3 regions of the Bradyrhizobium sp. NBAIM18 genome follow, and region 3 is predicted to be linked to each of the others. Evidence: predicted binding sites of a transcription regulator. Region 3 holds the regulator's gene; each other region holds the start of a gene.

Region 1 (10,261 bases), on a different contig from region 3:
GCGAGCCGCCGGCACGAGCCGCGGATCAGGCTGGTCGGCGGCGAGCGCTAGTCTACAGGGTGGCAAGATCTTCCGGCACGTTGCCGAACTTGCGCAGCAGCGTCGCGTCGCCGAATTCGCCCGTCATGGGATCGCCGCTGCGGCTGAACGCGATTGCGCCGATATGGCCGGCGCCGCGCGCCAGCATCTCGGCGCGTCGCAGCGCCGCCGTCGAGGACTGACACTCCTCTGCCGCGCCTGCGACGGGTGATCCGTCGTCATCGATCAAGAAGGGCATTGCAACGTAATAGGTCACATCCGACATGGCGTTGCTCCAATGTTGAAGATTATGCGGCGCTGCTCTTGCTCCGCATCTTGCTGCGCGAGATCTCCGGAATGCAGCCGGCGGAAATCGCCGCCTGCAATTCCTCCAGCTCGGCTTCCAGATATTCGTTGGCCATGATCAGCGCTTTGATGGTGCTGCGCAGATTGCCGTCGCACATCGCGATCGCCTGATCGCAGGCCTGTTCGTAATGGCTGTTGTCGAAAAGGGCGGTTGCCGACATCTGCGTTGTCCTTGAGCGTTCTTTGAGGTGTTGGGGCGCCCGCGAATGTTCCTATTTTGTTCTTATTGAGTCAAGTGGATTCGGAAGCGGCGGGGCGCCGCGCAAGACCGCCGCACGCTCAGGCGATGATGTCGGGGGTGATCTGGTCTTCGATGAACGCGATGCGGTCGCGCAACAACAGCTTGCGCTTCTTCAGCCGCTGTAACCGCAACAGGTCGGGGGCGGGCGATTGATGCAACGCATCGATCGCCGCATCGAGATCTCGGTGTTCCTGCTGCAACCGGGTGAGCTCGGCTTCGAGCTCACGCTCATCTTCATTGGTCATGTCTGCGGTGGCCGAAAACCGATAGGCGTGAGATCTGGGCTGTGGATGCCCTGTGGAAATTATCGTCCTTGCGCCGCGTGATCGCAAGCGATCTGCGATCCCCCGTCACCGATCTCCCGCAACATATTTCTGCAAGGAGCTGCGGCGGTGCGCCGGCGTATTGATATCATGGATTTTTCCGGCGTGGTTCCCTTAGTCACGCTTCGTTACATATGAACTTTCAAAAATGACGCTGCGACGACGGATACCCATCGACAGGACGAATCGGTGATGTAGACTTGGGTCGTCCGGATCGAATCCTAAAGGTTCAACCCTACCGAGGAGGTTTCGAATGACAATTCAGGCACATCTCGTTGAATTGGAACGGAAGCACAAACTTCTCGAAAACGAATTGCACGAAGCTCTCGTGCACCTTTCAACAGACGACCTGCAAATTGTTGAGTTGAAGCGCCGGAAGTTGATGGTCAAGGACCAGATCGAGCGTCTGAAGCAATCTGGCGACACGCTCCACTAGTAACCCCCGTGACAGTGTAGAGTTGATCACATCCTTCACGCAGGGATGAGAGCATCCGTGCTCATCCCTGCTGCAAGGTGTGCACCGTGCAACACGGTTGTGCGGCGCTCACTCTTGCTTGGACCCGGGGTTCTCGACGCGCACACTCATCCGCTTCTCGAAACGCTCTCGATGTCTGCGAGCTCGGCGACGTGATCGGCGATCGCGAGCGAGGACGTCAGTCCCGGCGATTCGATGCCGAACAGATTGATCAGGCCTGCAACGCCGTGATCGCGCGGGCCCTGCATCAAGAAATCCTGTGTGGCCACGGCCGGCGGCACGATCTTCGGGCGGATGCCCGAATAGCTCGGCATCAGCGCGCCGTCAGGCAGCGTCGGCCAGTATTTGCGGATCGCGGGATAGAAGCGCTCGGCGCGTGACGGATCGACCTCGTAGTCGATCGTCTCGATCCATTCGACGTCAGGCCCGAAGCGCGCCTGTCCTGCCATGTCCAGCGTCAGGTGCACGCCCAGGCCGCCGGGCTCGGGCACCGGATAGATCAGGCGCGAGAACGGCGCCCTGGCGTTGCAGCTGAAGTAGTTTCCCTTGGCGAGATAGGCCGGCGGAATCCGGTCCAGCGGCATGCCGTCGATGCTGCGCGCCACATGTGTTGCCGACAGCCCCGCGGCGTTGACGAGGAGGCTGCATTGCAGCGTCATCGGTGCCTCGCCGCCGGCATCGATCTCGATGAGGCCGGCCGCCGCCTTGGCACGGATCAGCGGGGTGTGAAACGCGAAAGCTGCGCCGGCGTCCTCGGCTTCGCCGCGCAGTGAGAGCATGTAGGCGTGGCTGTCGATGATGCCCGTCGACGGTGACAGCAGCGCGGCGTCGCAGGCGAGTGCCGGCTCCAGCGCGCGTGCGGCCTCGCCCGAGAGCAGCTGCATGTCGAGCACGCCGTTGGCCTCGGCATGCGCCTTGATCGATTGCAGCTTCTCGGTCTCCTTCGGGCTGGTCGCGACGATCAGCTTGCCGCAATTTTTGTGCGGGATGCCGCGCTCGGCGCAGTAGCGGTACAGCGCGTGCTTGCCTGCCACGCACATGCGCGCCATCCAGCTCCCGGCCCGGTAGTAGATGCCGGCATGGATCACCTCGCTGTTGCGCGAGGAGGTGACGGTGCCGATCGCCTCGGCTTCCTCGAGCACGATCACCTCGCGCCCGGCCTGGGCGAGCTTCCGGGCCACCGCGAGCCCGACCACGCCGGCTCCGATGACGACGCAATCGACCCTATCCATGGTTGTGCAGGATACCAGTTGGAAGCAGCGGTGGCGCATGGTCCGGATGCGGCGGCGCAGGCGGGGCTTCCGTTAAGAAGTCGTTTATCATGTCAGGGCAATTGCCGTATTTCACGTCACATTATTCTGTTGTGCCCACAGGCGTTTACCCGATCCAAACCCGCGAGGCCAGACAATCCGACGTTGAAATCGCGGGTGGCTGATGGCTGAGAAGAACTGGCACGTGGGCAGCACGCTTTCGATTGCTGTGCACGCCCTCCTATGCCTGGCCGTTACGGGCGCGCCTGCGCGCGCCTTTGCGGCATCGGACAGCCTTGCCGTTCCGGGCGAACTCACCAGGCTTGATCCCGGCGTGATCTGGGAAGCCCTCATCGCGGGCATCGTGGTCTGCTCGTTCCTTGCCGCGATCGGGCTGTGGATCCATTCCTCGCTGCGCCGGTCCAGGCGTTTGCAGCTGCGTCGCAACGCCTTCATCTCCTCCGCCATGAACAACCTCAACCAGGGCGTGGTGATGACGGATGCGCAGCGCCGCGTCATCTTCTGCAATGACCGCTATCTCGAGATCTATGGCCTGACGCGATCCGACCTCCGGCCCAACATGACCGGCCACGACATCCTGAGGCTGCGCCGCGAGCGCGGAGTGCTCGGCGTCACCGATGACGAATTCTACCAGAAGGCATCGAGCGCCAATGGCCTGACCACGGAACTGCCGGACGGACGGGCCATCCTGGTGAAATATTTCGTGTTGCCGAAGGGCGGCTCGGTGGCGACCCACCTCGACGTCACCGAGCAGCGCAACCTGTCGCGGCAGCTCGCCTCCACCAAGCAGTTCCTGGAATCGGTGCTCGATCATGTGCCGGCCTGCGTGGCGGCCAAGAACATCGAGGACGGCTGCTACATTTTCGCCAACAGCGCCTATGAGAAGTTCTGGGGATTGTCGCGGGACTTTGCCGTCGGCAGGAATGCACGGGAGCTGTTTGCATCGGCCTCGGCGGCCAGCATCGAGGCGGCCGACCAGGCGGCGCTCAATTCACCGGATGGCCAGTACCGCAATGAGTTCGAGGTGGATCGTGCCGGTGCGCGGCGCATGGTTGCCTCGATCCGGATCGTGGTCCGCAACGAGAGCAACAAGCCCGAATTTCTGCTCATCGTGTTCGAGGACATCACCGACCGCCGCTCGCTGTCGCAGGAGCTGGAGAGCACCAAGAAGTTCCTCGAACTCGTGGTCGACAACATCCCGGTTGCGCTGATCGTGGAGCAGGTCAAGGACGGCCGCTATCTGCTCGCCAACCGCAGCGCGGAGACGATCCTCAACCGCAGGCGCGAGGAAGCCACCGGCCTGACCGCGTCCGACATCTTCAACGCCAAGGAAGCCAAGCTGATCGTCGCGCGCGACGAGGCCGCGATCAAGAAGCGCGGGATGATCACCGAGGAGCACCCGATCTCCACCAAGGGCGGCCTGCGGCTGTTCCTGACCCGCCGCGCCACCGTGGTCAATGATGCCGGCGAGCCGCAATATCTGATCAAGACCCACGAGGACGTCACCGACCGCCGGCAGACCGAGTCGCGCATGGCGCACATGGCCTATCACGACGGCCTCACCGATCTGCCGAATCGCGCCGCCTTCCTGCAGGCTCTGACCCAGATGATCGAGGCTTGCGAGGGCACCGGCGAGGAGTTCGCCGTGCTCTGCGTCGACCTCGACGGCCTCAAGGAGGTCAACGACGTCTTCGGCCATGCGCTCGGCGACAAGCTCCTGATCGAGGTCGCCCATCGGCTCCAGGATTCCGCACGCGGCGGCGTGGTCGCGCGCCTGTCCGGGGACGAGTTCGGCCTGATCATCGACGGCAAGCAGCCCGAGGCCGGCCTCGCGCTGGCGCAGCAGATCGGCGAAGCCGTCGCGAAGGATTTTCAGATCGACGGCCGGCCGGTCCGCGCCGGCATCACCACGGGCATGTCGGTCTTTCCCCACAATGGCACCGATGGCGCCTCGCTGCTCGCCAATGCCGGCGCGGCGCTGTTCCGCGCCAAGCAGAAGTCGCGCGGCACGATCAGCCTCTACCAGCCCGAGATGGACCAGCAGATCCGCGACCGCCGCGTGCTGCACCAGGACCTCTCCATGGCGGTCAAGAACGGCGAGCTCTCGCTCGCCTTCCAGCCGCAGGGGGCCGCGGGCCACAGCGTCGCCGAGAGCGAGATCATCGGCTTCGAGGCGCTGGCGCGCTGGCAGCATCCCGTGCGCGGCCAGGTTTCGCCGGCCGAATTCATTCCCATCGCCGAGGAGAGCGGCCTCATCGTCGAGATGGGCGAGTGGATCCTGCGCGAGGCCTGCCGCGAGGCGGCGTCCTGGCCGAAGCCGCTGCAGGTCGCGGTCAATCTGTCGCCGGCGCAGTTCATGCACGGCGACGTGGTCGGCCTCGTCCATTCGATCCTGATCGAGACGGGCCTTGCACCCGGCCGGCTCGAGCTCGAGATCACCGAAGGTGTTCTGATCGAGGATTTCGATCGCGGCCTTGCGCTGCTGCGCCGCCTGAAGGCGCTCGGCGTGCGCATCTCCATGGACGATTTCGGCAGCGGCTATTCTTCGCTGAGCTATCTCCAGGCGTTCCCGTTCGACAAGATCAAGATCGACCGCGCCTTCATCATCAATCTCGGCCGCAACCCGCAATCGGCGGCGATCGTGCGCGCCGTCATCGACCTCGGCCACGGCCTCGAAATGTCGATCATCGCCGAGGGCGTCGAGACGCTCGACCAGCTCGCCTTCCTCGCCAAGGAAGGCTGTGACGGGGTGCAGGGCTATCTGCTCGGCAAGCCGTTGCCGATCGGCAAATATGCCGGGTTCGTCGGCCGCGCCGAAGCCATGGAGCTTGCGCTGAAGACCGGTTAGAGCGTTTTCGAGCGAAGTGGATACCGGCTCGCGTCAAGAAAACGCGTCAGAATATGAATCTAGAGCCACCGTTCCGATTTCATCGGAACGGAAATCGCTCTAGTGATGGGAGTGTTCGCTCCCATTCGACGGCCTCATGGCGGATTACGACCTCGCGATCATCGGCGGCGGCCTGAACGGCGTCAGCCTCGCCCGCGATGCGGCGGGCCGCGGCCTGCGGGTGATCCTGTTCGAGCAGGGCGATCTCGGCGGCGCGGCGTCGTCGGCCACACCGCGGCTGATCCACGGCGATCTCTCGGTGCTGGAGCGCCGCGGCTTTTGGCGGGTGCGCCGGGCACTGGCCGAGCGCCGGACCTGGCTCGCCATCGCGCCGCATCTGGTGCGGCCGATGCGTTTCGTGATCCCCGCACATGTGGACGAGCGTCCGCCGTGGCTGCTGCGGGCCGGCCTGTTTCTTTATGACGTCCTCGCCGGCCGGAGCGGCCTGCCCGGATCGACGACCCTCGACATCACCCATCACCCGGTCGGCAACGCGCTGAAACGCCCGTTCGGCACGGCGTTCGAATATTCGGACTGTATCGCCGACGATTCCCGCCTTGTCGTGCTCACGGCGCTGGACGCCGCCGAGCGTGGTGCGACGATCCGGACCGGGGCGCGCTGCGTGCGTGCCGACCGAACCGACATCTGGCGGCTCGCCGTGGTCGATCGCGGCCACCGCCGCTCCGTTACAGCAAGGGCGCTGGCCAATACGAGTGGCGGCTGGACCTCGATCGTCGCGGAGACGGTCCTGCGCCAGCCGCAGCCCGCCGCGACGGCCATGCAGATGAGCCAGATTATCGTGCCCAGGCTGTTCGATTCAGACAATGTCTACGTGTTCCAGAACAGCGACGGCCGACTGATCTTCGCAAGCCCGTTCGAGCGCGCGTTCACGCTGATCGGCACGGTCACGCACGATTTCACCGGCGACCCCGCCATCGTGGCGGTGCGAGGGGCCGATGTCGGTTATCTCTGCGAAGCGGCGAGCCGCTACTTCCGCGAGCGCGTCGCCCCGACCGACGTGGTACGGGCGGTCTGCGGCGTCAATCTGAGGCCGGTGTCCGCGCGGCAACGCGAGGACACGACCCTGTTCCACGCGCGCCGGCGCAAGGCACCGCTGATCACGATGTTCGGCGGCGACCTCACCACCGCGCGCCGGCGCGCCGAGCGGGCGGCGACGAGGCTGACGCCGTTCTATCCGATGTCGCCGCCCTGGACCGCCGGCGCAGCGCTGCCCGGTGGAGATTTCGCCTGGGATCGTTTCGACACTGAGGTCGACCTCGCACGCGAGCGCTGGCGCTTTCTGTCCGAGCCGGAAGCCCAGCGCCTGGTCGCGGCCTACGGCTCGCGATTGGCGGCCGTGCTCGGTGAAGCAACGACACGCGAAGAGCTTGGCCCTGCCTTCGGCCCCGAACTGACCGGCGCCGAGGTGCGCTATCTCATGACCCACGAATGGGCGCGATTTCCGGATGACATTCTGTGGCGCCGTTCCAAGCTGGGCCTGACAATGCCTGCGGCGGACCGTGAGGCGCTGGCGGCGTTCATGGCGGATCTGAGCCGGTCACTGGTGTAGCCCGGATGGAGCGAAGCGAAATCCGGGAGAGTCTCTGCGCCGGCGAACAGCCCCGGATTCCGCTTCGCTCCATCCGGGCTACGGCGGCGCGATGTAAGTTTTCCTCGAACCGGTTGAGCTAAACACGATCGGCCGCTAGCGTGCGGCGGAATCGGGGTTGGCAGGGACCATGGCGGAAGAATTGCCCGGAACGAACGTTGCGGCTGAAACGGCTGGCGGGGACGCATGTCCCGCGGCCGGCCGGCCGCTGCTGCGCATCGAGGGCGTCGCCAAGACCTTTGGCACGTTCCGCGCCGTCGACGGCGTGTCGCTCGATATCAAGGCCGGCGAGTTCTTCGCGCTGCTCGGCCCGAGCGGCTGCGGCAAGACCACGCTCTTGCGCATGCTCGCGGGCCTCGAGGCGCCGGACGAGGGGCGTATCCTGCTCGGCGGCAAGGATATCGCGCAGGCGCTGCCGCACGAGCGCCCGATCAACATGATGTTCCAGAACTATGCGCTGTTCCCGCATCTGTCGGTACGCGACAACATTGCCTTCGGCCTGAAGCGCGCCGGCATGCCGCGTGCCGACATCGCCACGCGCGTCGCGGAGATGGTGGCGCTGGTCAAGCTCGAGGGATTGGAGAAGCGCAAGCCGGACCAGTTGTCCGGCGGTCAGCGCCAGCGCGTGGCGCTCGCCCGCGCATTGGCGCGCCGCCCGCAGCTCCTGCTGCTCGACGAGCCGCTCGCAGCGCTCGACAAGAAGCTTCGCGAAAACACGCAAGCCGAGCTGATGGAGCTGCAGCGGCGGCTCGGCATGACCTTCATCATCGTCACCCACGACCAGGAGGAGGCGATGACGATGGCGAGCCGGATCGGCGTGATGAAATCAGGCAGGCTCGCCCAGGTCGCGAGCCCCCGCGAGCTCTACGAAGCGCCGCGCTCGCGCTGGATCGCCGAGTTTGTCGGCGACGTCAACCTGTTCGACGGCGAGTCAAAATTGCGCGACGGTCGTCGTCTGGTCATCGGCACGCCTGATGCTGGGGCGCTGGTGGTGGCCGAGCCGCGCGAGGCCGTCGGCACCGGAAAACTGGCGGTCGCGATCCGCCCCGAGAAGGTCAAGCTGTCGCGGCGCGGCCCGGTCAGCGAGGCCGGTCGTGAGACCGCGATCAACGCCCTCGACGGCGTGATCGCGGACATCTGCTATCTCGGCGGCACCACCACCTACAAGGTGAAGCTCGACACCGGCGGGATGCTGCAGGCATCGGTCGCTAACAGCGCGCGGCTCGACGTCGACGCCTACAGCCTGAACCAGCAGGTCGTCGCCTGGTTCACGCCCGACGATTGCGTGGTGCTGCAATCATGAGCTCGCGCCGCATCTTCGCAAAGCCGGCGCGCTTCGCGGCCATCGCGCCCTATGTCTGGATGGTGCTGTTCTTCCTGGTGCCGTTCGGCTTCGTGCTCAAGATCAGCTTGTCGCAGACCGCGATCGCGCAGCCGCCTTACGAGCCGGTGTTCGACCTGACGGCGGGATGGGACGCGCTGAAGGCGGCGTTCGCTGCGCTCTCGGTCGACAATTTCAAGCTGCTCGTCTCCGACGACATCTACGTCTTCGCCTATGTGCGCAGCCTCACCGTCGCCCTCACGGCCACCGCGCTGCTGCTCCTGATCGGCTATCCCATCGCCTACGGCATGGCGCGGCTGCCGCAGCGCTGGCAGGCGGTGGCGATGGTGCTGGTGATCGTGCCGTTCTGGACCTCATTCCTGATCCGCATCTACGCCTGGATCAACATCCTCCAGCACGACGGTCTGTTGAACCAGGTCCTGCTGGCGCTGCATCTGGTCAGCCAGCCCGTGGTGTGGCTCTCCACCGACACCGCGATGTATATCGGCATCGTCTATTCCTATCTGCCGTTCATGATCCTGCCGCTCTACGCGACGCTCGCCAAGATGGAGCCGGTGCTGGAGGAAGCGGCCGCCGATCTCGGCGCGCCGCCCTGGCGGGTGTTCTGGCTCGTCACCTTCCCGCTGTCGCTGCCCGGCGTCGGCGCCGGCGTGCTCTTGTGCTTCATCCCGATCGTCGGCGAGTTCGTCATTCCCGACCTTCTGGCCGGCTCCAACGCGCTGATGATCGGCCAGACCCTGTGGCTCGAATTCTTCACCAACAAGGACTGGCCGGTTGCCTCGGCTGCCGCGATCGTGCTGCTGGTCGTGCTGCTGGTGCCGCTCTTGCTGTACGAGCGGCTGCAGAAGCGGCAGCTGGAACAGGGAAGATAGCGCGATGCGCAAGGTCTCCCGCCTGTCCCGCTTCAACATCGCCTCGCTCGCGCTGGGGCTGGCGTTCCTCTATTTGCCGATCCTGATCCTCGTTCTCTATTCCTTCAACGCTTCGCGCCTGGTGACGGTGTGGGGCGGCTGGTCGCTGCGCTGGTATCATGAGTTGTTTAACGATCGCGCCATGATCGAGGCGGCCTGGATGAGCCTGCGGGTCGCGGTCGCCTCCGCGACGATCGCGACGCTGCTCGGCACGCTCGCAGCGGTGGCGCTGTCGCGCGGTGAACGCTTTCGTGGTCGCACCCTGTTCTCAGGCATGCTCTACGCACCGCTGGTGATGCCCGAGGTGATCACCGGATTGTCGCTGCTCTTGCTGTTCGTTGCGCTGAACGCCGAGCGCGGTTTCTGGACGGTGACGATCGCCCATACCACGCTCACCATGTGCTTCGTCACGGTGGTCGTGCAGTCGCGCCTCGGCTCGCTCGATCGCTCGCTGGAGGAGGCGGCGATGGATCTCGGCTGCAATCCCGTCGGTGCGTTCGTTGCCGTGACGCTGCCGCTGATCGCGCCGGCGATCGTCGCCGGCTGGATGCTGGCGTTCACGCTGTCGCTCGACGATCTCGTGATCGCGAGCTTCACCACCGGCCCAGGCTCGGCGACGCTGCCGATCCGCATCTATTCGGAGGTGCGGCTCGGCGTGAAGCCCGAGATCAACGCGATCTGTACGCTTGTGATCGCCCTGATCGCGGTGGTGATCGTGATCGCTTCGCTCGCCTCCAAGCTGTCGAGCTCGCAGGGCGAGAGCGCGGCGCCGCTGTGAGGCTCTGCTGTCATTGCGTGGAGTTCTTGCGACGAAGCAA
Region 2 (10,261 bases), on a different contig from region 3:
CGGGGCGACCGAAATAGTGCCACTCGCCGTCCCAGCGATAATATTGTGGGACCGGGTCGATGTACCAATGGCGCCGGTCGGCGCGCGACAGGCGGCGCATGGCGTCTTTCTGCTTGTACAGCGGGATGCTGTTGCTGAGCGGCTGCCGATAGCCAGGCAGAAAGCCGTAGCCCTTCCAAACCGGCTTGGGGCGCTTTTGCACGGGCTCGGCGGGTGCGACGGCAGGCAGCAGCGACAGGACGACAGCAACGAAGAGACACAGAAGGCGAGACATGAATTGACGATAGACGCTCGCCTGCTCGAACGCCATTCAAATTCGAGTGCTGGCAGATGGTCGCGCGGGAGCATCGCAGACGATGAAACGGCCGCTTTGATCTCACGTTGCGTCTATCGACGCAGCCCTACTAGCCGATCACGCCCTTCCTGATCAGGAAGCAGCCATAGCCCCTGCTGTCACCGGCCTGCACGACGCCAAAGCCGGCCGCTGCCGCGCGATAGAAATCGGGACGCGCGAGCTTGCCGGGCGTGACCGGCCGGCCAGCCGCACGTGCGATCTCCGCGAGCACGGCGCGCTGCACCTCGGGCACGCGGTCGGGATCGTCGACCGGCATCATCACACGCACGGGATCGGGATCGAAATCGTCGAGCGGATAGACCGACATGATGGCTCGTATGGCGACCTCCATCGTCATGCCCGGCAATTGGATCAGGCGCTGCGACGAGGTGCCCTGCGCGATCCGGGTGGCGGGGTGATTGGCATCGACGAACACGAGGTCGTCGCCATGGCCCATCGCGGCGAGCAGCCAGAGCAAATCGGGGGTGAGAATCGGATCGATCGATTTCAGCATGTGGCGGACGTCCTCCCAATCGATCACTAACCATAACAGGTTCCGAGCGTGATTCAGATCACGGAGGCCAGCATGGTGACAGGGATCACGGACCGCAAGGCTCGAACGCGGCCAAGCTGGCGCGCAACCAATCTCGCATCGAGATGAGTGCCAAAGGAGCACGCCATGTTCCGCCTAAAGCCCTTTTTCATGACGGCGAGCCTGTTGGGAAGCCTGTTCGGCTTCGCCTGCGGACCCGTTTTCGCGCAAGTTGCCCCGGTCCAGCCTGCCCCCACCGCGCTGCAAGGCCCGGAGCAGCGGGTGGCGCTGGTGATCGGCAATGCGAACTACCAGAATGCGCCGCAGCTTGCGAACCCCGACGATGACGCCCAGTCGATGGCGCAGTTCCTGAACTCCGCCGGGTTCGAAGTGGTCGCAGCGACCGACTTGACCCAGAACGACATGCTCCGCGTCGTCCAGGACTTCTCCGCCAAGGTCGCCTCGCGCGGTCCGAACACGGTGGCGATGGTCTATTACGCCGGTCACGGCGTGCAGCTCGCCGGCGAGAACTATCTCGTTCCGGTCGACGCCAAGGTTTCCAGCCCGACCGAGCTGGTCAACAATTCGCTGCGCCTCGTCGACGTGATGTCGACGCTGGAGACGATCCCGAGCCGCATGCGCATCGTCATCCTCGATGCCTGCCGCAACAACCCTTTCCCTGAAATCAACGACGCCGGCCGAGGCTTGGCAATCGTCGATGCGCCGAACGGCTCGATCGTCGGCTACTCGACCGCGCCAGGTGCCGAGGCGCTCGACGGCACCAATGGCCACAGCCCGTACACACAGGCGTTCCTGACCGTCGCGCGAGAGCCCAACGTGCCGATCGAGCAGCTGTTCAAGCGCGTGCGCCTGCAGGTCAACCAGACCACCAGCGGCGCGCAGATTCCTTGGGAGAGCTCGTCATTGACGAGCGACTTCACCTTCTTCGGTGACACCGCCGTTGCCGCCAACCGCGCGCCGGTGAAAGCGCCGGTCGTGCAGATGGCCTCCAATTTGCCGAGCCGCTCCACCCGCCAGGCCTATGACTACGTCGTGTCCGAGGGCCGTCCGGAGTACTATCAGGAGTTCATCCGGATGTACCCGCACGACCCGCTGTGCGACCACATCCGCTGGCTGCTCAACAACATCCTGATCTCGCAGGCCTGGCACAAGGCGGTGCTCGCCAACTCGCCGCTCGCCTACAAGAGCTTCTATGACAGCTACGGCAACAGCCCCTATGCGCAGGTCGCGCTGAAGCTGCAGGTGCAGCCGAAGCAGATCCCCCTGATGCAGGCGACCAAGTTCCTGGCGCCGCAGACCATTGCTCCGACGATCAAGATCGGCAATCTCGGCCAGCCCAAATACATGCCGCTGATGCAGCAGGGCAATGGCGCGCAGGTGAACGGCAATCTGCCGGTCGTGCAGAAGCCGCTCGACGGCAATGTCGTCGGCAAGCTCGGCAATGGCGGACAGATCGTCACCCTGCCTGCGGGCAACAACCAGCCGAACCCGCAGAACGGCACGCCGCCGCAGACCCCGAGCAAGATCGTCACGCTGCCTGCGCCGACCAACACGGTCAACGGCAAGGTCGGCATCGGCAAGATCGTGACCCTGCCTGCGACCAGCACCATGCCGAATGGCGGCACCGTCAAGCCGGGCAAGATCGTGACCATGCCGGTGAATGTCGGCAAGGGTGGCCCGAACATCGAGTCGAAGCCGGTCAACGTGCAGACTCCGAACCGCCCGATCCGGCTCAACAACGGCAACACCGGCATCGTCAAGCTCAACAATAACCCGTTGAATAAGGGGCAGGTGCAGAACAACGTGCAGAACACCCGCCCGCAGATCAACACGATGCCGAGCCGCATGGTCAGCAGCAACAACAACTTCCGGCAGTCGATGAACCAAGCGCCGAGCATGAACAATGGCGGCAACCGTCGCGGCGGCTTCACGCACTGATTGCGGCGAGCGAGACGACAGAGGGGCAGAGCGGAAACGCTCTGCCCCTTCTTCATGTCTGTTCTTGGTCATTCCGGGATGCGCCGGAGGCGCAGGCCCGGAATCCATACTCCCGATCGTGGTTATGGATTCTCAGATGCGCAATTGCGCATCATAGCTCTCGCTGCGCGAGCCCCGGAATGACGATCAGGCCACCAGCTCCGCGAACAGATCCGCATCGACATTGCCGCCTGACAGCACGATGACGACGTTCTTGCCGGCGACATCGAGGCGGCCCGCGAGTAGCGCAGCAAGCCCCACCGCGCCGCCGGGCTCCACCACCAGCTTCAGCTCGCGATAGGCAAAGGCGACCGCCGCGCCGACTTCCTTGTCCGACGCCGTGACGCCGCGCGCCAAGAGCTTGCTGTTGATCGCAAACGTCATCTCGCCCGGCATCAGGGCCATCAGCGCATCGCAGATGGTGCGGCCGGCCGGCGGATGCGGCTCGCGATGGCCTGCGCTGAGTGAAATGCCGTGATCGTCGAAGGCCTCGGGCTCGGCGACCACGATCGCGGCTTGCGGATAGCGCGCCTTGACCGCCGTGGCGACACCCGCGATCAAGCCGCCGCCGGAGGCCGGCGCCACCACGATGTCGGGGCTGAGGCCCAGCGTTGCCATGTCCTCGGCAATCTCACGGCCGGCGGTGCCCTGCCCTGCGATCACGAAGGGATCGTCGTAGGGTTTGACCAGCGTCGCGCCGCGCTTCTCGGCAATGCCGCGCGAGATCGCCTCGCGGTCGTCCTTGTCGCGGTCGTACAGCACGACCTCGGCGCCGTAGGATTTGGTGCGCTCGCGCTTCGACAGCGGCGCATCCGCTGGCATCACGATGGTGGCCTGCATGTCCAGGATCTTTGCCGCCGCCGCCACGCCCTGGGCGTGGTTGCCGGAGGAGAACGCAACGACGCCGCCGGCGCGCTTGTCCTGCGGGATCGAGAACACCTTGTTGAAGGCGCCGCGGAACTTGAACGAGCCGGTGCGCTGAAGCATCTCCGGCTTCAGGAACACTTTCGCACCGACGCGCTCGTTGAGCACCGGGAAGGACAACAGCGGGGTGCGGATGGCGTAAGGCGCGATCACGCGCGCTGCGGCATCGATGTCGGCAGGGCCGACCGGAAGGGCCTGTTGGGTCATGGCGGAATGTTATCGCGGCCGATCAGGCCCGGGCAAGACACCTCCGCGAGAGGATTTCTTGCCTTAAGCCACGAAACGCGGCTGTTCCGCGGCGGTCCGACCGGGCAGCACCGCCCCGACCGCCAAAATGCTGTCAATAAAGACCGTTGCAGAGGCCTCCCAGGTGTAATTGGCGGCGAACGCGACGCAGTCCTGCCGGGAGATATCGAGCGCGGCGAAGCAGGCATCGCGCAGATCGTGATCGAGCGCGCCGACCGGCGCATCGCCGATGACGTCGCGGGGACCCTTCACGGGGAAGGCCGCGACCGGCAGGCCGCTCGCGAGCGCCTCCAGCAGGACCAGGCCGAAGGTGTCGGTCTTGCTCGGGAACACGAACACGTCGGCGGCCGCGTAGATATCCGCCAGTTCGTCGCCGTGCTTCTCGCCGAGGAAGATCGCATCGGGATAGGCCTCTTCCAGCGAGGCGCGCGCCGGGCCGTCGTCGACGACCACCTTGGTGCCGGGTAGGTCGAGGTCGAGGAACGCCTCGAGATTCTTCTCGACTGCGACGCGGCCGACCGACAGGAACACGGGTGCCGGCAGGCAGAGATCGATGACGCGCGGGTGGAACAAATTGGTGTCCACGCCGCGCGGCCACAGCACGACATTGTCGAAGCCGCGCTCGGTCAGTTCGCGCGCGAGCGCCGGCGTCGCCGCCATCACGGCGCGGCTGGCGCTGTGGAAGCGCCGCAGCGCCCGCCAGATCAGCGAGCCCGGCACTGGCACGCGGGCGCGGACATATTCGGGAAAGCGGGTATGGAAGCTGGTCGTGAACGGCAGCTTGCGCTGGCGGCAATAGCGGCGGACCATCAGGCCGATCGGCCCTTCGGTCGCGATGTGGATGCTGTCGGGACGCGCCTCCTCGATCAGCCTTGCGATCCGGGCCGGGCGCGGCATAGCGAGGCGCACGTCGCGATAGCTCGGCATCGCGAAGGTGCGGAACGATTGCGGCGTCAGGAACGTGAACTCGACGCCGAGCGCTTTTGCAGCGTCAGAGAGCTTGGTCAGCGTCCGAACCACACCGTTGACTTGCGGGTGCCAGGCGTCGGTCGCGACCAGGATGCGCATCAAGTGGTCCTTGTTATGCAGCTCTGGCTGCGACCTGTGGCACCTGCTCCGGCTTCCGCAACTGATCCGCCCAGGTGATGATCTCGAAGTGACCGTCGTCATGCTCGACCAGGGCGGTGCAGCTCTCCACCCAGTCGCCGCAATTCATGTAGCGGATGCCGGCCTCGTCGCGGATCACGGCGTAGTGGATGTGGCCGCAGATCACGCCGTCGGCCTGGTGACGCCGCGCCTCGGCGGCGAGCGCCTGCTCGAACGCACCGATATAGTTGACGGCGTTCTTGACCTTCTGCTTGGCCCATTGCGACAGCGACCAATAGGGCACGCCGAACAGGCGGCGGAAGAAGTTGACCAGGCGGTTCATCTGGATCGCGAAGTCGTAGGCCTTGTCGCCGAGATGGGCGAGCCAGCGCGCGTTCTGCACCACGAGATCGAAGATGTCGCCGTGAATGACGAGATAGCGCTTGCCGTCGGCGCCGGTGTGAACCGTGTTCTCGACCACGTCGATGCCGCCGAAATGCGTACCGTAATAGTTGCGCAGGAACTCGTCGTGATTGCCGGGAATGTAGATGACCTTGGCGCCCTTGCGCGCCTTGCGCAAAAGCTTCTGGACGAGGTCGTTATGCGATTGCGGCCAGTGCCAGCTCGATTTCAGCGCCCAGCCGTCGACGATGTCGCCGACGAGATAGATCGTATCGGCATCGTGGTAGCGCAGGAAGTCGAGCAGAAGATCGGCTTGTGAACCGCGGGCCCCGAGATGGACGTCGGAGATGAACAACGTGCGAAAGCGCCGCTCCGGGCTCTCGTCACTCACATCGTAACTTCCCATGCGCCAGCCTGTAACAATGTCCCGTGACAGGGGGATGACCGATTGAACCCTTGAGGCACCTTCAAATACGAATCACGCCTTGCCTCGCCCTCCCCGCGAATATCAGTCGCATGCGACAATCAGGCGACATGGCGCCGCAGGGTAGGTGCGCTCCCTCCCCGCTTGGCTTGCGGGAGAGGCGAAGCAAGCCCGCCTCAGTAGAACTTGTGGAAATGATGGATCGGCCCGTGGCCGTGGCCGACGCTGAAGCGGTCGGCGGCGGCGATCGCGGCGCTGATCCAGGCCTTGGCGTTGCGCACGGCGGCCTCGAGGTCCTCGCCCCTGGCCAGCCCTGCCGCGATGGCGGAGGACAGCGAGCAGCCGGTGCCATGGGTGTTGCGGGTGGCCACACGCGGCGCGGCGAGCGCGATCGCGGTCTCGGCAGTGACGAGATAGTCGGTGCTCTCGGCGCCCTCGCCGTGCCCGCCCTTGATCAGGACGGCGCGGCAGCCCAGCGCCAGCAGGCGTCGACCCTGGCTTTCGATCTCGGCCTCGCTCGCCGCCACCGGCGCATCGAGCAGGGCCGCAGCCTCCGGGAGGTTCGGCGTGATCACGGCAGCCAGCGGCATCAGCCTGGTGCGCAGGGCGTCGACGGCTTCAGCGGCGAGCAGGCGGTCGCCGGAGGTCGCCACCATGACGGGATCGAGCACGACATGCCGCGGCGCCCAGCGCGACAGCGCGGCCGCGATGGCATCGATGCTGGCGGCCTGGGCCACCATGCCGATCTTCACCGCACCGATGTCGAGGTCGGAGAACACCGCGTCGATCTGCTCGGTGACAAACCCGGCCGGCACCGCGTGAATGCCGGTCACGCCGCGCGTGTTCTGCGCCGTCAGCGCCGTGATCACGGAGGCGCCGTAGACGCCGAGCGCGGCAAACGTCTTCAGGTCCGCCTGGATGCCGGCGCCGCCGCTCGAATCGGAACCGGCGATGGTGAGTGCGACCGGGGTCGTCATCGCGGGAGACATGTGCTTGAGGAGGCCGCCATGGCCTCTCGTAGCGCGACCGTGGAACGTCAGCAAGCGCGCCGGGCCGCCGCCAAGCGTGATTCGCGAACCGATTGCGCACCTTGCGAATCAGTCGGACACCGCGCGGACCAAGACCCGCAATGGTGCGGACTTGAAAATGCAACCGCGCCGGACCCTTGCTATAGTCGCGTACCTTAGCGTGCTTCGCCGGTTACGCGAGACGTCAGGTGGTGGAACCGTCCAGCGCCCCCATGTTGCGGGCCGCCGGCCCCGCAAGCCACCTGAACAAGACTCCTTGGGGTGGAACGAATGTGGGCCTTCTTCGAACGTCTCCTCGACTCGTCCATGCTGTCGCCGCACGGCATCTGCCTGTTGTGGGAGCCTGAGCTGATCTGGCTTCACGTCGTTTCCGACGCCAGCATTGCCGCCGCCTATTTCTCGATCCCGTTCGCCCTCGCCATCCTCGTCACCAAGCGGCGCGACCTCAAGTTCGGCTGGGTCTACTGGGCGTTCGCGATCTTCATCATGGCGTGCGGCCTGACCCACGTGCTGTCGATCTATACGCTCTGGGTTCCGATCTATGGCATCGAGGGCATGGTCAAGGCCGCCACGGCGGTCGCGTCGGTCTTCACCGCCGCCGCGCTCTGGCCGCTGCTGCCGAAGATCCTCACGATCCCCTCGCCGTTCGAGCTGCGACAGGTCCAGGCCGCGCTCGAGGAGGAGGAAATCAAGAGCCGCGACGCCACGCTGCTGCTGCAGCAGGTCCGCGACGCCCAGCGCGCGATGCGCGAGAGCGTGGCGCGCCTCACCGCGATCGTCGAGACCGCGGTCGACGGCGTCATCCTGTTCGATGCGAAGGATCGCATCCTGCTGTTCAATCCGGCCTGCGAGCGCCTGTTCGGCTACCGTGCCGACGAGGTGATGAACCGCAACGTCGGCATGCTGATGCCCGAGGCGGATGCGGCGCCCGACCGCCAGGCGCGGCATTTCGCGACCGGCGGCGAGGCCGTCGGCCTGCGCAAGGACGGCACGACGTTTCCGATGGAGCTGTCGGTCGGCCAGGCGCGGCAGGACGGCGAATTGATCTTCGTCGGCATCGTCCACGACCTCACCGCGCGCAAGCTGACCGAGCAGCAGCTTCAGCAGGCGCAGAAGATGGAGACGGTCGGTCAGCTCTCCGGCGGCATCGCGCACGACTTCAACAATCTGCTGACCGTCATCATCGGCAATGCCGAGCACCTGAGCGAGCAGCTCAAGGCGAGGCCCGACCTCGGGCGCTTTGCCGACGACATCTGCCAATCGGGCGAACGGGGCGCCGAGCTGACGCAGCGCCTGCTCGCCTTCAGCCGCCGCCAATTGCTGCGGCCTCAGACGATCGATTGCCGGAGCCTGCTCGATTCCATGTTCAAGCTGCTCAAGCGCACCTTGCGCGAAGACATCGAGATCAGGACGACCTCCGGGCCCGGCACAATCCTGGCCTTTGCCGACCGCGCCCAGCTCGAATCCGCCGTGCTCAATCTCGCGCTCAACGCGCAGGATGCCATGCCATCGGGAGGCCACCTCACGCTGGCCACGGAGCTGATCACGATCGAGGATGATGACGGTGCCGTTCACCGGGAGGTCGCACCCGGCAGCTACGTCCTGATCGCGGTCACCGATGACGGCGAAGGCATGACGCCCGAGGTCGCCGCACGCGCGTTCGAGCCGTTCTTCACCACCAAGGAGGTCGGCAAGGGCTCGGGCCTCGGCCTCAGCATGGTCTACGGCTTTGCCAAGCAATCAGGCGGCCATGTCTCGATCTACAGCGAGGCTGGCCTTGGGACCACGGCCAGGATCTACCTGCCGCGCGCGAGCACCGGTAGGTCGCAAGCCGATCTTCCCGACGGCGAGGACACGGCGCCGCGAGGCTACGAGACGGTCCTGATCGTCGAGGACGATCCGTTCGTCCGCTCCTCCGTCATTCGCAGGGTGGAAGCGCTCGGATATCGCGTCGTCGCCGCGGTCAACGGCAAGGATGCCTTGCAGCAGCTGCAGGGCGATCCCGGCATCGACTTGCTGTTCACCGATATCGTGATGCCCGGCGGCATGAGCGGGTGGGAGCTCGCCGATCAGGCGCGGCGGGTGCGTCCCGGCCTGCCGGTCCTGTTCACCTCGGGCTACGCGCTGGAGACCCTGGTCGAGCAGGGCCGCGCGCAGGCGCGAGCGGTCGTGCTGACCAAGCCCTACCGCAAGGTCGAGCTCGCTCAGCGCCTGAGGGATGCATTGGCCGCCGCAGTGGTCCCATCCTAGCATCGCGCCCGAATGCGCCTCGGATGATCCAGCAAGTTCGCTTGCTAAATCCAGCCGGTTTTGGCCTATTAGCCGGAAGAATACGCTTTCGGAGTGCCCGCGATGGTTCCTTTTTTCGTTCAGATCAAGTGCAAGCTCGGCCAGTCCTATACGGTGGCCAATGCGCTTGCCGAAGCCGAGATCGCCTCCGAGATCTACTCCACGGCCGGCCAATACGACCTCCTGGTGAAGTTCTACGTCGACAAGGATACCGACATCGGCCACTTCGTGAATGAGAAGGTGCAGGTGCTGCCGGGCATCCAGGACACCCTCACCATCATCACCTTCAAGGCGTTCGGCACCGGCTAAAGCATGATCCGGAAAAGTGCGAAGCGGTTTTCCGGAAAGATCATGCGTAAACAACAACCGAAAGCGCGATGATGATTCATCCCAATCTCATCGCGCTTTAGACCACGCGCAAAACAACGGCCGAAGCGCCGGCAGCGCTAGCCGCCCTCCTTGCGCTTGGGCGGGGTCGGTCCCTGCACCGGCGGCAGCGACTTCAGATAGGCGGCCATCGCGGCGCGGTCTTCCGCGGTCAGTTGCGCCAGATTCTTGATCACCGCCCGCATCGCGCCCGAAGCGCTGTCGCCCTCGGGCAGGTCGCCGGTCTCGAGGAAATCCGCGATATCCTTCTCGCTCCAGTTGCCGATGCCCTGCTGCGTGATGTTGGGGACCCAGCCCTCCCCTTCCGGATTGGGCCCACCGGCAAAGCGCTGGCCGGCGATGATGCCGCCGAGCGCATTGCGCGGGCTGTGGCATTCGGCGCAATGGCCGAAAGCGTTCACGAGATAGGCTCCGCGATTCCATTGCGGCGAGCGCGCGGCGTCCGCGACGAACGGCGCGGTGTCCATGAACAGCAGCTTCCAGATGCCGACATTGCGGCGGATGTTGAACGGAAACGGCAGCGCGTGGTCGCCCACTGTGCCGGACACCGGCGGAAGCGTCTTCAGATAGGCAAAGAGATCACGGACGTCGTCGACGCTGGCCAGATGATA
Region 3 (10,261 bases):
AACCCTTCCGCAAATCGCGACGTTGAAGCAGTGTAATGGTCCGGCTGTCGTCTCGCAAAGCGTCCGGATCACATCAGGGTGTCTCCCTCGGTGGTGTGCTTTCCCGCCAATTCTGGCGGGACGATGTCGCCAAGGCGCCCGCGGGGGGTTTGGTTCCCGGGGCGGATTTCGGTATGATGACAGCCATGTACCGCGCCGTGACCCGCCAGATCGAAGTGACCGTCGAGCCGAACTTTGTTCCGGAGCAATCGTCGGCCGACCGCTCGCGCTACTTTTGGTCCTACACCATCGTCATCACCAATTCGGGCGAGGAGACCGTGCAGCTCAAGACGCGGCACTGGATCATCACCGATGCCTCCGGCCGCCAGCAGGAGGTGAAGGGCGAAGGCGTGGTCGGCGAGCAGCCGATCCTGGCCCCCGGCGAGCGCTTCGAATACACCTCCGGCGTGCCGCTCTCGACCGCCTCGGGCTTCATGACCGGCCGCTACCAGATGGTCAGCGAAACCGGCGAGCGTTTCGAGATCGACGTGCCGACGTTTTCGCTGGACAGCCCCGACAACAAGCGGGTGTTGAATTAGAGAGGCGAGTTCGCCGTAACACTCACAACTGTCATGCCCCGGCTCGACCGGGGCATCCAGTACGCCGCGGCCTCTCGTTTCGATCAGCATCGTCTCGGAGTACTGGATCGCCCGATCAAGTCGGGCGACGACACCGCGCGTGTGGCAGCTCCACTCGACATTGCGAGTGCAGCGACGCGGGTAGGCTCAGGCGTCCTCGACGCCCGCCTCGTGCGGCGTGAACTGGTACACCGACGAACAGAATTCGCAGGTGACGACGACCTTGTCGTCCTTGACCATGGCGGCGCGGTCGTCGTGCGAGAAGCTCTTGAGCATCGCAGCGACCGCATCGCGCGAGCAGGAGCACCGCGCCTCGAGCACCTGCGGATTGAACACGCGCACGCCGCGCTCGTGGAAGAGGCGGTAGAGCAGCCGCTCGCCGGAGAGCTCGGGATCGATCAGCTCGACGTCTTCGACCGTCTCGATCAGCGAGCGTGCCTCGACCCAGGCATCGTCTTCCGCGACGCTGTGCACCTCGGTGCCGTCAGGCGCATCGCCGGGATGCAAGTCCGCCTGCCGCGCGCGCTCCGGCGCCTTCGGCAGAAATTGCATCAGCATGCCGCCGGCGCGCCAGCGATGCTTGCCGCCATCGCTCGAGCGCCACTCCTCGCCGACCGCGAGGCGCACGCGCGTCGGGATCTGCTCGGAGCGCAGGAAATATTCGTGGGCGGCGTCTTCCAGGCTGCCGCCGTCGAGCGCAACCAGGCCCTGGTAACGGCTCATGTCGGGGCCCTGGTCGATGGTCATGGCGAGATGGCCGCGGCCGAGCAGCGTGCCGGAATCCTTGGCCGTGCCCAGGCGCGAGGCATCGAAGCGCGCATAGGCGCGCAGGCGGTCCGGGGCCTTGTAGTCGACCACCAGGAACGACACCGGACCGTCGGTCTGGGCCTGAAGAATGAAGCGGCCCTCGAATTTCAGCGTCGAGCCGAGCAGCGTCGTCAGCACGATGGCCTCGCCGAGCAGCTTGCCCACGGCTGCGGGATAATCGTGCTTGGTGAGGATGTCGTCGAGCGCAGGACCAAGCCGCACCAGGCGCCCGCGCACGTCGAGCGCGTCGACCTCGTAAGGCAGCACGGCGTCATCGATCGGAACCGATGATGGCGCGCGAACCGGGCCTTCAGGCCCGGTTTTCATGTCAGGAGATTGGGAAACCATGGCGCTTTATCTGGGGTCGGAGGGCGGAAATGGAAGGGGGCGCGTTCCGGATGCGATGAGGGTGCACAACGCTACAGCAAACTCGGTGTCGTCCCCGGGCGCGCAACGCGCGAGCCCGGGACCCATAACCACAGGACCACGTCATCGAGCGAGATGGCAACTCCGAGTCTTCGCCAAACGACTTCCTGTGGTTATGGGTCCCGGATCTGCGCGCGCTTTTGGCGCGCTTGTCCGGGACGACAATTGCGTGTGAGGCCGCAGCGGGGCCTCTGGCGGGCCTACTTCACCGCGTCGAAGCACCAGGCCAAAATGCCCTTCTGCGCGTGCAGGCGGTTTTCGGCCTCGTCGAACACGACCGATTGCGGCCCGTCGATCACCTCGTCGGTGACCTCCTCGCCGCGATGGGCCGGCAGGCAATGCATGAACAATGCGTCCGCCTTGGCCAGCGACATCAGCTTGGCATTGACCTGGTAGGGCTTGAGCACGTTGTGGCGGTGCTCGCCCTCCTTGTCGCCCATCGACACCCAGGTGTCGGTGACGACGCAATCGGCGCCGCGCACGGCGGCTTCCGGATCGGTGCCGAGCACGATCGGCGCGCCCGTCGCCTTGATCCAGTCGCGCATGGCCTTTTTCGGTGCGAGCTCCGGCGGCGTTGCGACATTGAGCTGGAATTTGAAGCGCTCGGCGGCATGGGCCCAGGACGCCAGCACGTTGTTGTCGTCGCCGGTCCAGGCCACCGTCTTGCCCTCGATCGGGCCGCGATGTTCCTCATAGGTCATGAGGTCGGCCATCACCTGGCAGGGATGCGAACGCCGCGTCAGGCCGTTGATGACGGGCACGGTGGCGTTGGCCGCAAGCTCCAGCAGCGCATCATGGTTGAGGATGCGGATCATGATGGCGTCGACATAGCGCGACAGAACCCGCGCGGTGTCGGCGATGGTCTCGCCGCGGCCGAGCTGCATCTCGGCGCCGGTGAGCATGATCGCCTCGCCGCCGAGCTGGCGCATGCCGACGTCGAACGAGACGCGGGTGCGGGTCGAGGGACGCTCGAAGATCATCGCCAGCGTCTTGCCTTCGAGCGGCCTGACCGGCTGCTGCGCCTTCTGCTTCGCCTTCATCGCCGAAGAGGCGGCGAGCATGCTCTTGAGCTCCGAGAGCGGCAGCTCGTTGATGTCCAGGAAGTGCTTGGGAGCTTTGTTGGGCGTCGTGCTCATCAGCTTGCCGCCCGCTTGGTCTGGCTGGACGAGATCGCAGTGCAGGCACGCTCGAGCCTGATGACGCTGTCCTCGATCTCCGCTTCGGTGACGATCAGGGGCGGCAGGAAGCGGACGACATTGTCGCCGGCCCCGACGGTGAGCAATTTCTCGGCGCGCAGCGCCGCAACCAGATCGGCGGAGGGCACCACGGCCTTGATGCCGATCAGGAGGCCCTCGCCGCGCACCTCGCTGACGACATCAGGGTGACGATCGATCACGGAGGCGAGCTTCTGCTTGAGCAGCAGCGACATCTTCTGCACGTGGTCGAAGAAGCCGGGCTTGAGCATGACATCGAGCACGGCGTTGGCAGCCGAGATCGCGAGCGGGTTGCCGCCGAAGGTCGAGCCGTGCGAGCCGGGCCCCATGCCGGCCGCCGCATCCGCGGTCGCCAGCACCGCGCCGATCGGAAAGCCGCCGCCGAGCGCCTTGGCGAGCGACATCACATCCGGTGTGACGCCGGTGCGCTTGTAGGCAAAGAGCTCGCCGGTGCGGCCCATGCCGGTCTGCACCTCGTCGAAGGCGAGCAACAGGCCGCGCTCGTTGCAGAGTTCGCGCAGCGCCCTCAGGAAGGCGTGAGGTGCAGAACGAACGCCACCCTCGCCCTGGATCGGCTCGATGAGAATGCCGGCGGTGTGCGGACCAATCGCCTTCTTCACGGCGTCGAGGTCGCCGTGCGGCACCTGATCGAAGCCGTCCATCGGCGGACCGAAGCCCTCGAGATATTTCGCAGAGCCGGTGGCGGCGAGCGTCGCCAGCGTGCGGCCATGGAAGGCACCCTCGAAGGTGATCATGCGGTAACGCTCCGGATGCCCCTTGGAGAAGTGATGGTGGCGCACCAGCTTGATCACGCCTTCCAGCGCCTCGGCGCCGGAATTGCAGAAGAACACGAAGTCCGCAAAGCTCTCATTGCAGAGGCGGCTTGCGAGCTTCTCGCCGTCAGGGCTCTGGAACAGGTTCGACATGTGCCAGAGCTTGGTCGCCTGCTCCTGCAATGCCTTGACCAGCGCGGGATGGACATGGCCGAGCGCATTCACCGCGACACCCGAGGTGAAATCGAGATAGCGATCGCCGTTGGTCGCGATCAGCCAGCAGCCTTCGCCGCGCTCGAAACCGAGGTCGGCCCTGGCGAAAACGGGGAGCAAATGCGGCGCTGCGCTGTTAGTCATGACGTCACTTGAATGTTGCGGACGGTGTGAGGCATGCATTGCGCGACGCACCATCGACCGGCCCCGGAAAACGAAACGTGCCGCCTTTTAAGGGCGGCACGTGGCACTATCTTATGCCTGGCAAGACGGGTGTCAATGCCGGCCGGAAAGCCTCGCGAAACGCTGATTCCGTAGTCTTGCGGTGCCGATTTTGCGGGTTTTTCACCACGGAACATGTGGAAGCGAGTCGGCGGACTCTTGCGCGGGAGTCACGCCATATTGTAGCGTTTGGACTGTCAGATACGACATCTCGTGCAGCAGTTCTGATCCCAGAAGTCCTCATGTACCGGCGTAAACGTTCGGGCGTCTTGAGCGCGCCCGGCGAGCCTTAAGGGATTCTGACGGCACGGGTTTTTCAAGGCTAAAGCATTCGCTGCGAAGGCCCCAGGATGGCAGGCGCGCAGCGAGGGAAAGGGTGCAATGACGGTTTTGACCTGGTCCGATGATCGCGTCGAGCAGCTGAAGAAGCTCTGGGAGGCCGGACTTTCGGCCAGCCAGATCGCGGCGGAGCTCGGCAATGTGACCCGCAATGCCGTGATCGGCAAGGTGCACCGGCTCGGCCTGTCCGGCCGCGCCAAGAGCCCTTCATCGGCAGCGCCGCGGCCGCGCAAGGCACGGCCCGCGCAGCATATGATGCGGGTGACCCGCCCCGTCGCGCGCGGCAACACCGCGTTGGCGCAGGCCTTCGAGGTCGAGTTGGAAGCTGAGCCGGTTACCTACGACAACGTGGTGCCGATGAGCCAGCGGCTGTCGCTGCTGGAATTGAACGAGGCGACCTGCCACTGGCCGGTCGGCGATCCCTCGAGCCCGGATTTCTTCTTCTGCGGCGGCAAGGCGCTCTCCGGCCTGCCCTATTGTGCCCAGCATTCGCGCGTGGCCTATCAGCCCGCAGCGGATCGCCGTCGCGCAGCACCGAAACCGGGCACGCGGTGAGCTTGCGGACTTAGTTGATCGCCAAGCTTGATCGAAGACTGCAGCCGTCACACGATGACGGCACCAATCACTCGGTGTCATCCCCGCCTAGTGCGCGATTGCGCACAGGGGGCGGGGATCCATAACCACAGGGCGCAATCGTTGCGCCAGATGGTCACTCCGAGTCTTCGTCAAACCACGTACTGTGGTTATCGCGACGAGCGCAAGCGCTCGCGCTGAGATCCCGGGCTCGCGCTGCGCGCGCCCCGGGATGACGGCCTAGATTTGTAGCCGCAGCTCGCTAAACCAGCTTACGTCTGCTCAGCCTTCGCGAAGCGATCGTCCAACGCGTAGCCGGCGCCGCGGACGGTGCGGATCGGGTCCTGCTCGCGGCCAAGATTGAGCAGCTTGCGCAGGCGGCCGATATGGACGTCGACGGTGCGCTCGTCGATGTAGATGTCGCGGCCCCAGACGCTGTCGAGCAGCTGCTCGCGCGAGAACACGCGGCCGGGATGCTCCAGGAAGAACTCCAGCAGGCGATATTCGGTCGGACCGAGATCGATCGGCCGGCCCGAGCGCGCCACGCGGCGCTTGTCGCGGTCGAGCTCGATATCGCCATAGGCGAGCACGGTGGCGAGGCGCTCGGGACTCGCACGCCTGAGCAGGCCCTTCACGCGCGCAAGCAGCTCCGGCACCGAGAACGGCTTGACGATATAATCATCCGCGCCGGTCGCGAGCCCGCGCACCCGTTCGCTCTCCTCGCCGCGCGCGGTGAGCATGATGATCGGCAGCTGCTTGGTCTCGGGGCGGGTCCGAAGCCGCCGGCACAGCTCGATGCCTGACAGGCCCGGCAGCATCCAGTCGAGCACGATCAGATCGGGAATGTGCTCCTTGAGGCGGGTGTCGGCATCATCGCCGCGCATCACCGTCTCGACGTCATAGCCGTCGCCTTCGAGGTTGTAGCGAAGAAGCTCGGTGAGAGCTTCCTCGTCCTCAACCACCATAATGCGTGCGCCCATGTGGTCGTAGCTCCTTAAGTCGTCAGGTGTTCGGCAGCGTCGTGGCGAAGGTCGTCATGTCGCCCTTCGGCCGCTTGTCGGTGATCGCCTGGCCCTCGATCATGTAGAACACGGTCTCGGCGATGTTGGTGGCGTGGTCGCCGATCCGCTCGATGTTCTTGGCACAGAACATCAGGTGGATGCAGAACGAGATGTTGCGCGGATCTTCCATCATGTAGGTGAGGAGCTCGCGGAACAGCGAGGTGCAGATGGCGTCGACTTCCTCGTCGCCCTTCCACACCGCCATCGCCGCCGGCAGGTCGTGCGCGGCATAGGCGTCCAGCACCGACTTGACCTGCTGCTGCACGAGGTCGGTCATGTGCTCCAGGCCGCGGAACAGCTTGAGCGGATGGAAATCCGTCTCCAGCGCCGCGACGCGCTTGCCCATGTTCTTGGCGAGATCGCCGATGCGCTCGAGATCGGTCGCAACGCGCATCGCGCCGACGATCTCGCGCAGGTCGACGGCCATCGGCTGGCGGCGGGCGATGGTGAGCACGGCGCGCTCCTCGATGCGCTTCTGCAGCGCGTCGAGTTCGACGTCGGTGGCGACGACGCGCTGGCCGAGCGCGACGTCGCGGCGGATCAGCGCGTCGACGGAATCGACGATCATGCGCTCGGCGATGCCGCCCATCTCGGCGACCAGGCGGGTGAGCTCCTGAAGGTCGCTGTCGAAAGCCTTTACGGTATGTTCAGAACCCATGTTCCGTCTCCTCAGCCGAACCGGCCGGTGATGTAATCCTGCGTGCGCCGATCGCTCGGCGACGTGAAGATCTTGCTGGTGTCGTCGAACTCGATCAACTCGCCGAGATACATGAAGGCGGTCTTGTCGGAAACGCGCGCCGCCTGCTGCATGTTGTGGGTGACGATCGCGATCGTGTAGTTCTCGGACAATTCCTGGATCAGCTCCTCGACCTTGGCGGTCGAGATCGGGTCGAGCGCCGAGCAGGGCTCGTCAAACAGGATCACCTCGGGCCGCACCGCGACGGTGCGGGCGATGCAGAGGCGCTGCTGCTGGCCGCCGGAGAGCGACAGGCCGGAGGCATTGAGCTTGTCCTTGACCTCGTTCCACAGCGCGCCACCGCGCAGCGCCTTCTCGACGCGGTCGTCCATCTCGGACTTGGAGATCTTCTCGTAGAGACGAATGCCGAAGGCGATGTTCTCGTAGATCGTCATCGGGAACGGCGTCGGCTTCTGGAACACCATGCCGACCCGGGCGCGGAGCAGGTTGAGGTCGAGCTTGGGGTCGAGGATGTTGGTATGGTCGAGCAACAGCTGACCGTCGGCGCGCTGGCCCGGATAGAGGTCGTACATCCGGTTGAAGATGCGCAGCAGGGTGGACTTGCCGCAGCCGGACGGGCCGATGAACGCCGTGACGCGGTTGGTGCCGAGCGCCAGGTTGATGTTCTTCAGCGCGTGGTGGTCGCCGTAGTAGAAGTTGAGATTGCGCGCCGTGACCTTGGCGGGCGCCTCGGGCAGGGGCTGCGAGCCGGGATGAACGGTCGGTGCGGTGACGGAAACAGACATTTCACTCATTTTGCAGTCCTCTCGGCGCCAAGGATGCGCGCGCCAATGTTAAGGGCAAGCACGGTCAGGGTGATCAACAGCGCGCCGCTCCAGGCGAGTTGCTTCCAATACTCGTAGGGGCTCTGCACGAAGTTGTTGATGGTGACAGGCAGGTTCGCCATCGTCTTGTTCAGGCCGAGGCTGAAGAACTGGTTCGACAGTGCCGTGAACAACAGCGGCGCGGTCTCGCCGGCGACGCGGGCGGTCGCCAGCAGCACGCCGGTGATGAGGCCGGAGCGCGCGGCACGATAGGCGATGCGCTTGATCACCAGCGAGCGCGGCAGGCCGAGCGCGCTGGCTGCCTCGCGCAGCGGGTTCGGCACAAGCAGCAGCATGTCTTCTGTGGTGCGCACCACGACCGGGATCACGATCACGGCGAGCGCCAGCGCGCCGGCGATGGCGGAGAAGCCCCGCATCGGCATCACCACCGCGCCGTAGATGAAGAGGCCGATGATGATCGAGGGTGCCGACAGGAGAATGTCGTTGATGAAGCGGATCACCGAGGTCAGCTTGTCGTTGCGGCCGTACTCGGCGAGATAGGTGCCGGCGAACAGGCCGAGCGGCGCGCCGATGCCGACGCCGATCACGGTCATGATCAACGAGCCGACGATGGCGTTGCGCAGGCCGCCCTCGGTCGATCCGGGCGGCGGCGTGTCAGCTGTGAAGACCTGGAGGTTGAGCCCGGCCAGGCCGTTGTAGAGCAGCGTGACCAGGATCAGCGCGAGCCAGGTGACGCCGAAGGCGGCGGCTGCGACGCAGAGACCGCGAATGACGATGTCCCAGCGGCGGCGGCGCGAATAGATCGGGTTCATGGCTTCACTTCCCGGCCTTGGTTTCGAGGCGCAGCAGCATCAAACGGGCGGCAGCGAGCACGAAGAACGTCAGCACGAACAGCAGGAGGCCGAGCAGGATCAGGCCGGACTGGTGCAGGCCGTCGCTCTCGGCAAATTCGGAGGCGATCGCCGCCGAAATCGTCGTGCCCGGCGCGAAGATCGACGAGGAGATCCGGAACGAGTTGCCGATGATGAAGGTCACCGCCATCGTCTCGCCGAGCGCCCGGCCCAGCGCCAGCATGACGCCTCCGATGATGCCGACGCGGGTGTAGGGGATCACCACGCTGCGGACGACCTCCCAGGTGGTGCAGCCGACGCCGTAGGCGGCTTCCTTCAGCACCGGCGGCACCGTCTTGAACACGTCGACCGAAATCGAGGTGATGAAGGGCAGCACCATGATGGCGAGGATCAGCGCGGCGTTGAACAGGCTGAGATAGGACGGGGGCCCTGCGAAGATCGCGCCCAGCACGGGGACGCCGTCGAACACCCTGATCATGAAAGGCTGGAAGGTGTTGGCCAGGAACGGGCCGAGCACGAAGAAGCCCCACATGCCGTAGATGATCGAGGGGATGCCGGCGAGCAGCTCAACCGCCATGCCGATCGGGCGGCGCAGCCATTGCGGGCAGAGCTCGGTGAGGAAGATCGCAATGCCGAGACCGACGGGAATGGCGATCAGCATCGCGATGAAGGAGGTGACGAGCGTGCCGTAGATCGGCCCGAGCGCGCCGAGCACCGGCGGATCGGCCGAGGGCGCCCAGCGCTGCGTCCACAGGAAGGAGATGCCGAACTCCTGGATCGCCGGGAAGGCGCCGACGATCAGCGAGATGATGATGCCGCCGAGAATCAGCAGCACCGAGATCGCGGACAACCGCGTGATCCAGTAGAAGGTGACGTCGCCGAGCTTGAACGCGCTCAAGGCCTTGGCGCGATCATATGGACCGGCAGCATCAATCACATTGCTCTCAACAGCCATCTCAGCCACGCCGATCCCCTATACCCGTTTTATGTACGCTTGTTGTTGGTGGCGCGCTCCGGATGCGGCAGGAGGCCGATCCGGAGCGGAGATCTTGCAGCGTCCCGGAACCGTGTCCGGGACAAATAGCGCCTTAGCTCTTGATCTCGGCAGCCCAGGTCTTCTCGATCTGCTGGACGACGCTGTCCGGCATCGGAATGTAGTCGAGCTCCTCGGCCATCTTGCCGCCGTTCTTGAAGGCCCAGCGGAAGAACTTGATCGCTTCCTGCGCGGCCGCCTTGTCGGTGGCGGACTTGTGCATCAGGATGAAGGTCGCCGCCGTGATCGGCCAGGACTTCTCGCCGGGCTGCTCGGTCAGGATGACGTAATAGCCGGGAGCCTTGGACCAATCGGCGTTGGAGGCGGCCGCCTGGAAGGCCTCGACGGTCGGCTGCACCGGCTTGCCGGCCTTGTTGACGAGACCGGCGTGGGTGAGCTTGTTCTGCTTGGCATAGGCGTATTCGACATAGCCGATCGAGTTCTTGGTCTGGCTGATGTTGCCCGACACACCCTCGTTGCCCTTGGCGCCGACGCCGACCGGCCACTCGACCGCGGTGCCCTCGCCGACCTTGCTCTTCCAGTCCGCGCTGGCCTTGGAGAGATAGTTGGTGAAGTTGAAGGTGGTGCCCGAGCCGTCCGAACGACGGACC

Evidence for each region. The regulator PhoB, encoded in region 3, activates phosphate uptake and scavenging genes when phosphate is short. The targets are predictions, from matches to a motif close to TGTCATNNANCTGTCAT.
Region 1: a site for PhoB is predicted at 1,097-1,113, ahead of I6F17_RS15350 (DUF465 domain-containing protein). Genes of this name have one in related genera too.
Region 2: a site for PhoB is predicted at 5,952-5,968, ahead of I6F17_RS20305 (UDP-2,3-diacylglucosamine diphosphatase). Genes of this name have one in related genera too.

Annotation. Positions count from the first base shown of each region.
Region 1 is NZ_JADYVO010000006.1:43,119-53,379, reverse strand. It holds gene I6F17_RS15370 (GGDEF domain-containing protein) at 1-51, shown strand, start outside; gene I6F17_RS15365 (hypothetical protein) at 53-304, opposite strand; gene I6F17_RS15360 (hypothetical protein) at 327-545, opposite strand; gene I6F17_RS15355 (DUF465 domain-containing protein) at 664-870, opposite strand; gene I6F17_RS15350 (DUF465 domain-containing protein) at 1,202-1,384, shown strand; gene I6F17_RS15345 (NAD(P)/FAD-dependent oxidoreductase) at 1,531-2,655, opposite strand; gene I6F17_RS15340 (EAL domain-containing protein) at 2,858-5,542, shown strand; gene I6F17_RS15335 (glycerol-3-phosphate dehydrogenase) at 5,679-7,151, shown strand; gene I6F17_RS15330 (ABC transporter ATP-binding protein) at 7,321-8,493, shown strand; gene I6F17_RS15325 (ABC transporter permease) at 8,490-9,404, shown strand; gene I6F17_RS15320 (ABC transporter permease subunit) at 9,409-10,221, shown strand.
Region 2 is NZ_JADYVO010000008.1:253,094-263,354, reverse strand. It holds gene I6F17_RS20330 (hypothetical protein) at 1-310, opposite strand, end outside; gene I6F17_RS20325 (RbsD/FucU domain-containing protein) at 405-848, opposite strand; gene I6F17_RS20320 (caspase family protein) at 1,014-2,825, shown strand; gene I6F17_RS20315 (threonine/serine dehydratase) at 3,012-3,995, opposite strand; gene I6F17_RS20310 (glycosyltransferase family 1 protein) at 4,059-5,102, opposite strand; gene I6F17_RS20305 (UDP-2,3-diacylglucosamine diphosphatase) at 5,116-5,928, opposite strand; gene thiD (bifunctional hydroxymethylpyrimidine kinase/phosphomethylpyrimidine kinase) at 6,123-6,923, opposite strand; gene I6F17_RS20295 (PAS domain-containing sensor histidine kinase) at 7,245-9,224, shown strand; gene I6F17_RS20290 (Lrp/AsnC family transcriptional regulator) at 9,327-9,572, shown strand; gene I6F17_RS20285 (cytochrome c) at 9,710-10,261, opposite strand, start outside.
Region 3 is NZ_JADYVO010000020.1:90,519-100,779, reverse strand. It holds gene apaG (Co2+/Mg2+ efflux protein ApaG) at 186-578, shown strand; gene I6F17_RS30655 (Hsp33 family molecular chaperone) at 765-1,751, opposite strand; gene argF (ornithine carbamoyltransferase) at 2,051-2,986, opposite strand; gene I6F17_RS30645 (aspartate aminotransferase family protein) at 2,986-4,194, opposite strand; gene I6F17_RS30640 (GcrA family cell cycle regulator) at 4,654-5,166, shown strand; gene phoB (phosphate regulon transcriptional regulator PhoB) at 5,457-6,164, opposite strand; gene phoU (phosphate signaling complex protein PhoU) at 6,187-6,903, opposite strand; gene pstB (phosphate ABC transporter ATP-binding protein PstB) at 6,915-7,736, opposite strand; gene pstA (phosphate ABC transporter permease PstA) at 7,733-8,578, opposite strand; gene pstC (phosphate ABC transporter permease subunit PstC) at 8,583-9,572, opposite strand; gene pstS (phosphate ABC transporter substrate-binding protein PstS) at 9,706-10,261, opposite strand, start outside.